Regions from separate parts of the Nostoc sp. DSM 114159 genome, predicted to be linked through region 2. Evidence: predicted binding sites of a transcription regulator. Region 2 holds the regulator's gene; each other region holds the start of a gene.
The links. The regulator NtcA, encoded in region 2, controls nitrogen genes in cyanobacteria. The targets are predictions, from matches to a motif close to TNTGTANNNNNNNNTACANA.
Positions count from the first base shown of each region.

Region 1: a site for NtcA is predicted at 1,748-1,767, ahead of ACR5KR_RS32515 (DUF3120 domain-containing protein). Genes of this name have one in related genera too.
Region 3: a site for NtcA is predicted at 1,101-1,120, ahead of glnA (type I glutamate--ammonia ligase). Genes of this name have one in related genera too.

Region 1 covers NZ_JBPFEH010000001.1:7,728,522-7,732,855, reverse strand. Annotated here, with positions in the region: gene psbU (photosystem II complex extrinsic protein PsbU) at 1-425, opposite strand, end outside; gene ACR5KR_RS32520 (hypothetical protein) at 683-859, shown strand; gene ACR5KR_RS32515 (DUF3120 domain-containing protein) at 966-1,745, opposite strand; gene ACR5KR_RS32510 (undecaprenyl-diphosphate phosphatase) at 2,182-3,006, shown strand; gene ACR5KR_RS32505 (TIGR03279 family radical SAM protein) at 3,242-4,334, shown strand, end outside.
Region 2 covers NZ_JBPFEH010000001.1:6,125,328-6,129,661, forward strand. Annotated here, with positions in the region: gene ACR5KR_RS25860 (resolvase) at 26-460, opposite strand; gene ACR5KR_RS25865 (DUF3084 domain-containing protein) at 604-2,094, opposite strand; gene ntcA (global nitrogen regulator NtcA) at 2,263-2,934, opposite strand; gene fabI (enoyl-ACP reductase FabI) at 3,314-4,090, shown strand; gene hisB (imidazoleglycerol-phosphate dehydratase HisB) at 4,222-4,334, shown strand, end outside.
Region 3 covers NZ_JBPFEH010000001.1:3,605,937-3,610,270, reverse strand. Annotated here, with positions in the region: gene ACR5KR_RS14835 (ribbon-helix-helix domain-containing protein) at 1-11, opposite strand, end outside; gene ACR5KR_RS14830 (hypothetical protein) at 235-372, shown strand; gene apcB (allophycocyanin subunit beta) at 376-885, opposite strand; gene glnA (type I glutamate--ammonia ligase) at 1,243-2,667, shown strand; gene ACR5KR_RS14815 (hypothetical protein) at 2,782-2,982, opposite strand; gene ACR5KR_RS14810 (ferritin-like domain-containing protein) at 3,391-4,290, shown strand.

The DNA of each region.
Region 1 (4,334 bases), 1.6 Mb from region 2:
CTGTAGATGCCGTTGTTAAACCGATCGTCTCCCTCGATGAAGGCAGATTCTGGTTCTGTCACGGTGAAGTGATCGAAGTTAGCTTGCAGGGTTTGTTTTTGGCGATCGCTCAATCCTCCAATATTCAATACATCATCTACGCTCTGGTAGGGAGCATTTTTGATGATCAGCTTCGCAAGGGTGGGATAAAGGCCTGGATATTGTTGAAAAGCTCGGACGTTGGTATTATTTAAATCAATTTTTTTACCAAATTCCGTTGCTAGCTTCCTGTCTGCGCTATTTTGCCGCTCAATTGCCAGAACTGGGACTTGGGGAAAAGCAAAGCTGTTGAAATTAGCAGCTTGGGCTATCTGAGTTGTTCCCAACCATCCCCAGCAACTAAGTAACAAGCTAAACACTGTTAATAAACGCGCCAATCCTTTCACGATTTTTCTACCTCTTTCCATCAAACAGAAATAAAAGTTTTAAGCTAACAACAGTTATTAGTCATTAGTCATTGGTCATTGGTCATTGGTCAGGGACAAAGGACAACTGACAAAGGACAAAGGACAAAAGCTGATAGCTTAGTCAACACAGCAGTCATCAGAAACTAATATACAGCGTATTAATATCCACAATATTTACCGTTACTGGGTTTGACTATACTTTCGCCACAAATTTTCATCGTGGAAAGAGTGCCTGCATGGCTGCAATAGCCTTACATCGACGATTCCAGCAGCATTCTCTGCTGGACGAAATCTTTTCGGAGTGGCTGATTCTACCTCTAAAGCAGACACAAAACTGCACGATTTCTCAGATCGAAAACCTTGCCAAAAAAGACTTGATGCCGAGCGATTTTTATGTAATATTTCTTAACTAATTAATCATCTACAGCATCATTTTTGATGTGCCGTAGATTGGGCTGGGAAAAGTTTCAGTCAGAGAAGCCCACACGCTTATTGGAAGATAAGTGTCACTTGCCTTGTTTACGCTGCGATCGCAGCTAACAAAAATAAGCTGTCTACCAAAATTGTGCTTAAAACTGCGCCACTAAAGGCATACCAGTGTCTTTGATTTCGACCTAAAGCTGAAATTCCTACCGTTAATAGCACTACGGCGAGAATTATCGCCCAAGTTTGTCCCCAAGGTGCTTGTACTTGTATGAGAGCATTTTGTAAGATTTGCGGTACTACATCTGCATCTACTCTCATGATTTGCCGCCAATAGAGCATCAAATCTACTATATAAAAATATACATCTGTTAAAACTGTACCGAGTAAAGAACCTAAATAAAACCAGTTACCTACCTTGCCCCAATTCTTCGCCAGACACCAGCAAGCAAACGGTAAACCGATAAATTCCACCGGCAGATGCCATAAAGGTTCCCAACGTAACCAACCCCAGTAAATCGCTCCTGCTAACCAACTCCAGCTAAACCCCAAGAGCAAATCGCCCCAGACGTAAGTTGCAGGACGTGACATTAAGGCAAAACTGAGCCACACCCAAAATCCTGTCAGCGCTAAACTCAGACTTGGTAGCGATCGCACGATAGGCGCTTCTATAAATACTGGCACTGTTACCAAAAACACCGCTGCTGCAAACACTAACCAAGTTTGTCGGGTAGAAGTAGATAAGGGTAAAGAGGGAGAAAGGGAAAGTGTAGATTCCAATTGTCTGATACCATTTTGCGCGGTCTCAGCTAAATCCAACTCAGTATCAATAGAAGGAGTAGAAACGCTGTAGGAAGACAATGTATTATTAATCAAAGTTTTTAATATTTGTTACTAAACTTTATTTTACTTAAGATATCACATTTTCAAATCCCCCCCTGGGGCATTGTAATTATACTGGAATTTCCACAAGCGCTGGTGCAAACCAAACAAAACATTCTGCGTCAGGCGAATCCATTCAAGTTCCACTATGTACAGAACTCTTCTGTAGTCCCTTATTTACAAGGAACTACGAGAGGTGAAAAGTCAGCTGCTATGAGTCTGTTAAATATTAAAATTTGATGAATTTTTCAAATTGCGTTGACTTATTGAGGTGGGTGTAAGAACATAGTCAGCGTCTTCGATGATGTTTTCGATCGGTAAAATTGAGTTTTCTACAAGATTAGGTGCAATAGAGAGTATATAAAGCAACATCATCAGCTAAACAATGTTCATCACGATCTCTATCACACGAAAAAGGTATTAATTGTATATGGAGTTTATTCAAGCTTTTATTTTAGGTATTGTTCAAGGGATTACAGAGTTTTTGCCAATCAGCAGTACTGCACATCTTCTGATTTTTACCAAGATATTTGGTTGGAAAGAACTAGGTTCTAAAGATTTTGTTGACGCAATTCAATTTGGCAGCGTTATCGCAATTGTGGGGTATTTTTGGTCGCTGATTTATAGTATTACCAAAGGTGGAATCGAAGCACTAAAAGCCAAAGACTGGCAACGCGAAGAATGGAAGATTCTTGTCGGTATTGTAGTCGGAACACTGCCGGCTTTAATTTTCGGCTTTCTTTTGAAAGATATTTTACCTGAAAGTGCATTGATTATTGGCATTATGTCAATTATTATGGCACTTGTACTAGCTCTAGCAGAAAAAATTGGCACTCGTAAGCGCGGTTTTGAGTCATTGCAGATTCAGGATGGTATTTTGGTTGGATTGGGACAAACACTCGCCTTGATTCCGGGCGTTTCTCGTTCTGGTTCGACGTTGACAACTGCCTTATTTTTAGGATTAGAACGCGCTACAGCAGCAAAATTCTCATTTTTGTTAGGGTTTCCAACTCTTACCATTGCGACGCTGTACAAAAGCTTGAAAATATTCAAGTTGTTTCAAGCTCACCAGCTGCCAGATAACATTGTTGCACTGTTAATTGTAGGAATTATTTCAACCTTGATTTTTTCCTACCTATCAATTGCATTTTTGATCAAATACTTAGCAACCAAAAACACTTTGATTTTCGTATGGTATAGATTAGCATTTGGTAGTGCGATCTTACTAGCGATCGCAGCAGGTTGGAAAGGATAATATTCATTAGTCATTAGTCATTAGTCATTTGTCCTTTGTTCAAAGCAAATGACTATAGCGACTGCTTGTTTGTATGTAATACAATCTAACCTCACTTCCATTCCTCTCTCCTACAAGGAGAGAGGCTTTGAATTTTACTCCCTAACGCTAGTAGGGAAAGGGCTGTTCTTGTTAGGTCTGTATTAGACTCAACTCAGAAACGCTATAATGCCCAATGCCCAATGCCCTATGCACCATGACTACCATTCATCCTGCTCGAATTACCAAGGTTCTTCTAGACTCAATAGCCGCAGAGATTGGTTTTGAAGTTGGGGATGCGATTGTTGCAATCAATGGTACACGTCCCCGCGATTTAATTGATTATCAGTTTTTGTGTGCTGATGAAGTCTTAGAATTAGAAGTTTTAGACGCTACTGGTAAAACTCACAGCCTGGAAATCGAAAAAGATTATGACCAAGACTTGGGGCTAGAATTTGAAACTGCCCTATTTGATGGCTTAATTCAGTGTAATAACCGCTGTCCTTTTTGCTTTATCGACCAACAACCACCAGGTAAGCGCACCAGCTTGTACTTTAAAGACGACGATTACCGCTTAAGCTTTTTGTACGGCTCTTATCTTACCCTGACCAATTTGCCAGAAAGAGAATGGCAGCGAATTGAACAAATGCGCTTATCTCCATTGTATGTTTCTGTTCATGCCACGGAGCCGGAAGTTAGAATTAGACTCTTGAAAAATCCTCGTGCGGGACAAATCTTACAACAACTCAAGTGGTTTCAAAAAAGACGGCTACAAGTTCATGCTCAAGTAGTTGTTTGTCCTGGTATAAATGATGGCGAACATTTGGAGCAAACCCTAAAAGACTTAGCATCCTTTCATACTGGTGAAGTGCCTACGGTGGCGTCGGTGGCAGTTGTGCCAGTTGGATTGACAAGGTTTCGGCCTCCAGAAGACGAACTTACACCCGTAACCAGAGAAAAAGCGAAAGAAGTGATTTCTCAAGTGCAAATACTTTCGCAACAATTTCGCCAAAAGTTTTCCTCTAACGTTGCTTGGTTAGCTGATGAGTGGTTTTTGATTGCAGGTAAGGAATTACCGACCGAATCTGAATATGAAGAGTATCCCCAAATCGATAATGGTGTTGGTTCAATTCAGTTGTTTATCAAGCAATTTGCAGCCGCGGCAACAGAATTACTACCGTCAAAAGTTTATCCTCAGAGAAAATTAACTTGGGTAGTAGGCAACGCAGTAGAAAACGCTTTTAAACCTATCTTGAAACGGTTAAATTCTGTTGAAGGATTAAAAGTAAATATGCGTGCTTTATGTAGTG
Region 2 (4,334 bases):
AAAAAATCTAAAATTGGCTGGCTGCTCATTCAGTAAGGCGATTTAAGTATCTTTCGATTAAGAGGATGGCAACAATGTCATCTATGGGTCTTGGAGGCTGTCGTAGACCCTGTGGCAATAGCTTGATTAGCCCTTTGGGCGGGAACATTTGCCAATAGCGATCGCGTGCTTCTAAGGTTGTGTAGCGCTCATCCACTAAAATAATACTCAACGGTTCTGTTAATTCTTGATATAATCTCTGTCTCCACTGTTTGGCTGTAGTTTGGTCGCCCATGACCATCAAAGAAATCGGAAACCTTTGGCGCAGTGTCTCAATGCTAGCGATCGCCTCTTTTGCTAACACAACTTGATGATCGTACAGTTGCCGATCGAGTCCCATCACCGCTAAACCACACTTATCTCGACCTGGATCAAACCCCAAGATGACTGGTTGCGTTGGTGAAAATTCACGGAGATTCATAATTAATTAAAAATTAGAAATGTACCCTTACAAGGATCTTGCTACGTATAGTATCTGCTAGATAAAAAATGCAGCTACAGCAACTATTTTGACTGCTGTTCAATGTGTTTAAATCTTACTAATAACAGTGTGCAAATAATTTTTTAAGTACTAAAAATAATTTTTCCGTCAACTATCGCCACCAATTTTACTCTCAATGGTCCGGCTGTATAAGTATCCTCTGCTGCGATCGCTTTGATCTCCAAGGGTTGATTATACTGTCTTAGTAGGCTGACAAAGCGCAGAAAAGTCCCCTCTACTTGCACATTTTCGACAATTCCGGCATTACGGGCACGAAATTGGGAAGCAGAAATCAGTATTTCTAGCCGCTGCTGTAACTGATAAGATGTCATGGTTTTGGAATCAGCAGTAGTCGTGGCTAACACCGCGCCTCCCGAAAAAACCAGTTGATTCTGGGCTGTATCCGCGAAAAATTCTATCTGCTTTTCTCCCCTGACGTAATTACCAGCAGAGAAAATTCGCACGACGTATTCTTTACCATCCTCAATCTGCTTGCTTAATTGATCGACTCTATCCTGGGTCACGCGCAACAGCTCTAAATTTGCCGAATTTGCACCAGGTTCGCTTAGTTCGAGGTTGGCGTTGCGATTGGCTTCTTGTAAAAGTTGTACCACTGCTTGACGAGCGGCGGCAGGTTGAGTAACACGAATTACAGCAGCGGACAGAACTTGACCGCGAACTAAGGCCAGCTTACCCAAACGCAAGTCGCGGTAGGACTGATAATATTTTTCCAGTCTGGCAACTTCCTGTTCTAGTTCCTCCTGTTGTGCTTCCAATTCTTTGAGGCGCGATTCCCGTTTGGCAATCACTTGCTCTCGTGCTACAACTTCTAGATTACGTTTTTGAATTAGTTGATCCAGTTGAGCAATTTTTTGATCGCGCGCTTCTATGGCTTCTTGACGGTTAGCAAGTTCGCGATCGCGTTTTTCAATTGCTGTTTTGGCTTCGTCAATGGCTTTTTTCGCTTCTGCATAAAGTCTTTGACGTTCTGTCTTCAACAGTTCAACTGCCGCCTGTAGTTCCTTTCTCTGGTCGTAAACGCTTTGCAATTCAGCTATGGCTTTTTGATATTGAGTTACAACTCGATCTAGCTGACCTTGAGTGCGTTGGAGTTGAGTTTGGGTTTGGGCTTGTTGACTAATGGTGCGGTTCAGCTGGGCTTGCGTTTCCCTCTGTTTGGCGTTTGCCGCCTGCAAGGATTGATTAATTGCCTGCAAGTCTTGTTGTGCCTTTGCTTGGGCAATTCTTGCTTGATTTAACTCACCCTCTACCTGACTTTTCTGCGTTTCTGCGGTTTTTAGCTGTTCCCGCTTCTGTCTGAGGTCTGTTTGAATATCTTCTAACTCAAAGACTCCTTTGCGCAAACCTTCGTCGGCAGCGAATAAAATCCCTAGAGTTGATGCTGAAATCAAACCACCAGTAAAAATTGTTACTAATACAGCAGTGTTTTTCGGACGAAGCTTAAAAAGTGAGAGGCGGGCTTTGCCAACTCGTGTGCCGATGCGATCGCCCACGGTGGCAATTACGCCTCCCAGAATCAAAATTGCTGCGATGAGGATGTATCCGGTGGTCATCTTTAGCTACCGAAATCCTTCCAGATACAGCCTACTACTTTTAAGCATTGTCTGGAAAGAAGTGGGAATTGGCAATAGCTGAAATTATTCAATTTTAGATTTACCTCTAGCTATTAGTGTCATTTTTCAAAATAGAACACGCGCCGATTCCCCTTTCTCCAATTGTTTTTATGTGAACTGCCTACTTAAGGTAACAGGTTTATGCACAGTAATCTTCTTTTTGTGGATAGAAATCATTTTTTTCTCACGCAAATCTCCCAGGAGCCTAGTAACGGTAACACGAGTTGAACCAATTGCCTCTGCGATCGCTTGATGAGATAACTTCAGATCAATTGTGATCCCATCCGCACAAGGAACGCCAAAATCCCGACAAAGAATTAACAAAAAACTCACCAATCTAGAACCCATATCTCGGTGAGCAAGAGTTTCAATCATCATCTCTGTCTGTAAAATGCGCGAAGACAGACCTCGCAGCATTAACATTGATAATTCTGGATTTTCCTTAAGTGCTACCTCCACCTGTTCAATTGGTGCCGACAGTAATTCTACAGGAGTAAATGCAACCGCATGGTAAAACCGATCCGATTTATTTCCTGTCAGCAATGACAATACACCAAAAACACTATTTTCCCGCAGCAACGCTACCGTTATTTCCTCTCCTGCCTCGTACACCCTGGAAAGTTTAACAGCACCTTTCAAAAGAAAATAAACTCGTTCGGCAGGATCGCCAGGAAAAAAGATCGTTTTATTGCGTTCAAACGTTTCCACAACTGGCGGAAACGCCCCGGTCGCCATCTGACGAAAAACATTTGCTAGGGCTTTATCTTGTGTCACGATCATCTCCCTTCCCCTACCCAATGCCGGAAAAACAAAAACTGATTACCTAAGAATACACCCGAAAAATGAATAAAGCACCGTCAACCTTTCTGTACTTTCCTATACTCAAACTAATCTCTTCATAACTCTTTGTTTATAATGATACATAATTGTTGATCCTTTCAGCTACTAATTGTTGATAAGTAGTTCCAATAACTATATTTAAAAGGTTTTTTGAAGAACAAATAAAGATATCTTGAGAATATCTTTATAAAAAATCAAGATTTTTGTCACGGCAAACACCCTTAGCAATATTCATTTTTGTCAATCCTGTATAAAACAAAGACTAAACGTGCCTCAGATTCTAGTATGCTCCTAATGATCGATCGCATTAACAATTTATATGCTAAATCTGACTGGAAAAAATGCCCTTGTTACAGGTATTGCCAATAACCGCTCGATCGCTTGGGGCATTGCCCAACAACTGCACAAAGCCGGAGCAAACCTGGGTATTACCTACCTGCCGGATGAACGTGGCAAGATGGAGAAAAAAGTTGCGGAATTGGTAGAACCTCTCAACCCCAGCTTATTTCTTCCCTGTAATGTCCAAGATGAAGACCAAATTAAATCTACTTTTGAGACAATCCGCGAACAGTGGGGAAAGCTAGATATCCTGATCCATTGTCTGGCCTTTGCCAGCAAAGACGATTTAAGTGGAGATTTTAGCCAAACCTCTCGTTCTGGCTTCAACACCGCCTTAGAAATTAGTACCTACTCATTGGTGCAGTTAAGTGGTGCAGCCAAACCTTTGATGACAGAGGGAGGTAGCATCGTCACTCTGACATATTTAGGTGGTGTTAGGGCAATCCCCAACTACAACGTTATGGGAATTGCCAAGGCGGGTTTAGAAATGAGTGTGCGTTACCTAGCTGCTGAACTAGGGCCGCAAAATATTCGTGTGAATGCCATCTCCGCAGGTCCCATCCGTACTTTGGCATCTTCAGCAGTGGGTGGGATTTTGGATATGATTCATCATGTAGAAGAAGTAGCTCCTCTACGACGCACCGTCACTCAGTTAGAAGTAGGCAACGCTGCGGCTTTCTTGTGTAGTGATTTGTCCAGCGGCATTACCGGACAAATTCTCTATGTAGATGCAGGATATGAAATTATGGGAATGTGACGCGATAAAGTTAGGAGTAAGAAAGTTAGGAGTTAGAAGTGAGGAGTTAAGAGTTAAAAATTTATAACTCATAACTCATAGTTCTTAATTCCTAACTGATAACTCTTAACTTTTAACTCTTTCCACTCCCCATGCAAACAACCAATCGCCAAGTTAATTCAAACTACGATCGCTTAACCCAAACCCCTCGCATTGCCACTGTTCACCGCACCACTGGTGAAACTAATGTGCAAGTTACCATCAA
Region 3 (4,334 bases), 2.5 Mb from region 2:
AATATTTCCATACTTACACCCCCTATATAGTGCCTCACTGTGCTGCCAAAATTTTACCAAATAAGTGCATCCAGGTGCAGCACTAATGATATTATCTCTGTAAAACCGACGCAGGTTTTAACTACAGAATCTGCAAAAAAATAGCGATCGCCCCCAGCACGGAAAAGCGATCGCTTCGTAAACCCCCATATAGGGAGATAAATACAATGATGACACAATTACAAAAGTTAACAGATGTCCAAACTGACTATCAAGCATCCCCAGAAAGAGAATCCATCAATAGTTGGTATTCACAAAAAAGCGATCGCTCCATTAAACCAAAGTGCGATCGCTATTTATGTTTATGTCGAGGTAGACACCTGGCCCACTTAAAATCTAAATATCTATCTCGCTCAACTCACGTGTAATGTGATCGAATGGTTCATCTACAAAAGCACTGTTAACCACACCTGCTGCTGCTACTTGCTCCTTAATTAGATCCTTGAGAATCTGGATACCGCGAACCGTAGGCCCAATAGGTACTCCTAAAGAATTGTAAGTTTCCCGCAGCCCTTGCAGCACTCGTTCATCCAACACATTGGTGTTCCCAGCAACCAGCGCATAAGTGGCGTAGCGCAGATAGTAGTCCATATCGCGCAGACAAGCTGCATAACGACGAGTTGTATAAGCATTTCCACCAGGGCGAATCAATTCTGGCAGTTCTTCAAATAACTGTAAACCAGCTTGCTTGACAAGTCCAGCCGCATTAGAATTTATCGCCGCCGCTGCTTGTACTCTTGCTGTACCACTATCAAAGTAAGACTTCAGGCTATCGATCGCATTCCGGTCAAAATATCGACCAGCTAGGTCATAATTCTTAATTAAACTTGTTACCGCATCGCGCATTCCTTCTTCTCCCAATCATTGCTATTTATGGTTTGATATTTATTTGGCTGCACTTATGCACCAGTAAAGTTTTGTGCTATTAAAAATAGATTCGGCACAAAAACAATCTATCCACTATCTATGGATTCTATGCCAAAGTTGACCCCTATATGATGAACTTTCCAGTTTTGTACAGATGATCGCCGAAAGGTTAATATAACCTGATAATCCAGATATCTGTAGTACAAGCTACAAAATCAGCTAATGTCTAGTATTTAAGATATTTCTGGTGTGTCACGGCCTGATTGAGATCGGCAGGGTTAGGATGCAATGTAATATTCTGGTTTACTTTAGGAAATTGGTAGAGAAGGAGTAACAATGACAACACCACAAGAAGTCTTGAAATTGATCCAAGACCAAAAAATTCAGCTGATCGATCTCAAATTCATCGATACAGTAGGGACTTGGCAGCACCTCACACTGTACCAAAACCAAATCGATGAGACTGCATTCACTGATGGCGTACCGTTTGACGGTTCCAGCATCCGAGGTTGGAAAGCGATCAACGAATCGGACATGACGATGGTACTCGACCCCAACACTGCTTGGATCGACCCCTTCATGGAAGTGCCAACGCTAAGTATAATTTGTAGTATTAAAGAACCCCGCACGGGAGAATGGTACAACCGTTGCCCACGGGTTATTGCCCAAAAAGCAATAGATTACCTGGTTTCCACTGGTCTTGGTGACACAGCTTTCTTTGGCCCTGAAGCTGAGTTCTTTATCTTTGACAATGCTAGATTTGCCCAAACCGCCAACGAAGGCTACTACTTCTTAGACTCCGAAGAAGGTGCTTGGAATTCCGGTAAAGCTGGTACAGATAACAAACCCAACTTGGGTTACAAACCACGCTTCAAAGAAGGTTACTTCCCAGTTTCACCAACGGATTCTTTTCAAGATATCCGTACAGAGATGCTGTTGACAATGGCACAATTAGGTGTGCCCATTGAAAAACATCACCACGAAGTTGCTACTGGTGGTCAGTGCGAACTAGGTTTTCGTTTCGGTAAGTTGATCGAAGCGGCTGACTGGTTGATGATTTACAAATATGTCATCAAGAACGTTGCCAAGAAATACGGCAAAACCGTTACCTTCATGCCAAAACCAATTTTTGGCGATAACGGTTCGGGAATGCACTGTCACCAATCCATCTGGAAAGATGGCCAACCTCTGTTTGCAGGTGATAAGTATGCTGGTTTGAGCGAAATGGGCTTGTACTACATTGGTGGTCTTCTCAAACACGCACCAGCGCTGTTGGCAATCACCAACCCTAGCACCAACTCATACAAGCGCCTAGTACCTGGTTATGAAGCTCCTGTTAACTTGGCTTACTCCCAAGGGAACCGTTCCGCTTCTATCCGTATTCCTCTATCTGGTACTAACCCCAAAGCCAAACGTTTGGAATTCCGTTGTCCAGATGCTACTTCTAACCCCTATTTGGCATTTGCTGCAATGCTTTGTGCTGGTCTCGATGGCATCAAGAACAAAATCCATCCTGGTGAACCCTTAGATAAGAATATCTATGAACTCTCTCCAGAAGAACTGGCAAAGGTTCCTTCAACTCCAGGTTCTTTAGAACTGGCTTTGCAAGCACTGGAAAAAGATCACGCCTTCTTGACCGAATCAGGCGTCTTCACGGAAGACTTTATCGAAAATTGGATTGACTACAAACTAGGTAACGAAGTCAAACAGTTGCAGCTGCGTCCTCATCCTTACGAGTTTTACCTCTATTACGACGCTTAATTAAGAGTCGTATCTAACTAAAAAGTCATAAGTAAGTTTTGCCACCCTAGATAAAGGGTGGCTTTTTTTAGAGCTGCCGGTTGAGATATTCACTCAAAAAATCAACCTTCAAACTTAGCTCATGGAAGCATGACTCGGCCCATAAATCATCCGAGTGTTAGCATCAACCTTCCCTTGAATTGGGTTCCAGTAGTGGGATGCTTCTTCAGGAAGACCAAGTTCTTGTGCCGCACGCATCAGCATTGATTGTTGGCGATTCTTGACTTGTTGGTGTTCACGCGCCATTAACGCCCGAGATTTATCTGCAATAGACATAACCATAGCCCTCTCTATTTTGTGAATATATAATTTTTGTTTTCCTGAGACTACTATAACAAAAATTCTGTAACATAAGCTACTGTTTTAAAAAATTTATATTTGCTTTTGCTGACAATATCAGCTATTTTTTCCCAGAGCTGGAAAAATCTCCCTAAGCCACTTTTGACGGCTAAAATCATCTGGCTTCAGATTGTCTCACCTGAAAAAACACACCTCTCTCAAGACAGAACACTTATTCGTTACTTTTGTTTACATTTAAAAGGTCTGACACTTCAGTTCAAAAGTGACTAAAAAGTGACTAATTTTTATAACTTTTACTGTTTTTTTAGGTGAAGCGGCATAAATACAACAGTTGAAAAAATTAAGTTAGCATTAAATAAAGATTTACAAAACTTTACATAAGTTATGACAGTTACCTACCCACGCAAATTTCAAAATGTTTTGAGTGCGAGAGATATATTGAAACGAGTGGTATGCGATCGCGAAATCCATCTAATTACTCTCAACCGCTACCGTTACAGCGAACAACGTAGTTGCAAAGACCTAACTGAGGTAATTGAACAACTGAATGGACAGCCACGGGAACTGGTACGGGATTTGTCTCATCACATCTCAGATGAAGCTCGTCATGCCATGTGGCTAACTGACTTGTTGATTGATTTGGGAAGCGATATAGGAACTCCCCCCGGGACTTCCTATATTGATGAATTTGATCGGCTGCTCGACAAAGACACCTACGATCCAAAACATAACCTAGAGGACGGGATAATTGCTGCCTTGGCCGCAATTAACATTACCGAAAAGCGGGGTTGTGAGTATTTCTCTGCCCACATTCACGCGCTTAAACAAGCACCTCAGACAGAAGAAAACATCAAAATTCGGGAAACGATTGAAAAAATTCTCCCAGAAGAAGCAGGACACGTCCGCTGGGGTAATCGTTGGCTAGGAGAAATTGCGCGTAAGAGTCCAGAACATCAGCAAAAGGTAGAGCAAGCCAAGCGAAAATATACCGTAATTGAACAAGCCGCATTTGAATCAGGAATGGATATCACCTTGGGTGCAGAACTACGGCGAGTTGCCAACCTGGTGGAAGTCGCAAATACTATGCCGCTTTGGCAACGTCCTCAATACTTGATGGAACGCTTACCCCAGACTTTGCTAGCGCCGGAGTTGCAATTTACTCGAATTCAGGCTGCACAAAAGGCTTGGCAGCGCGATCCACAGGCGTTTATTGAGAAGTTTGTGCCAATGTTCCTCAACGGCATCCAGGATACAGAAAGTAGCCGCAAGAAAACAACGGTGTAAAAGGGCATGGGGGATTGGGTATGGGGCATTGAAATAATTAATAG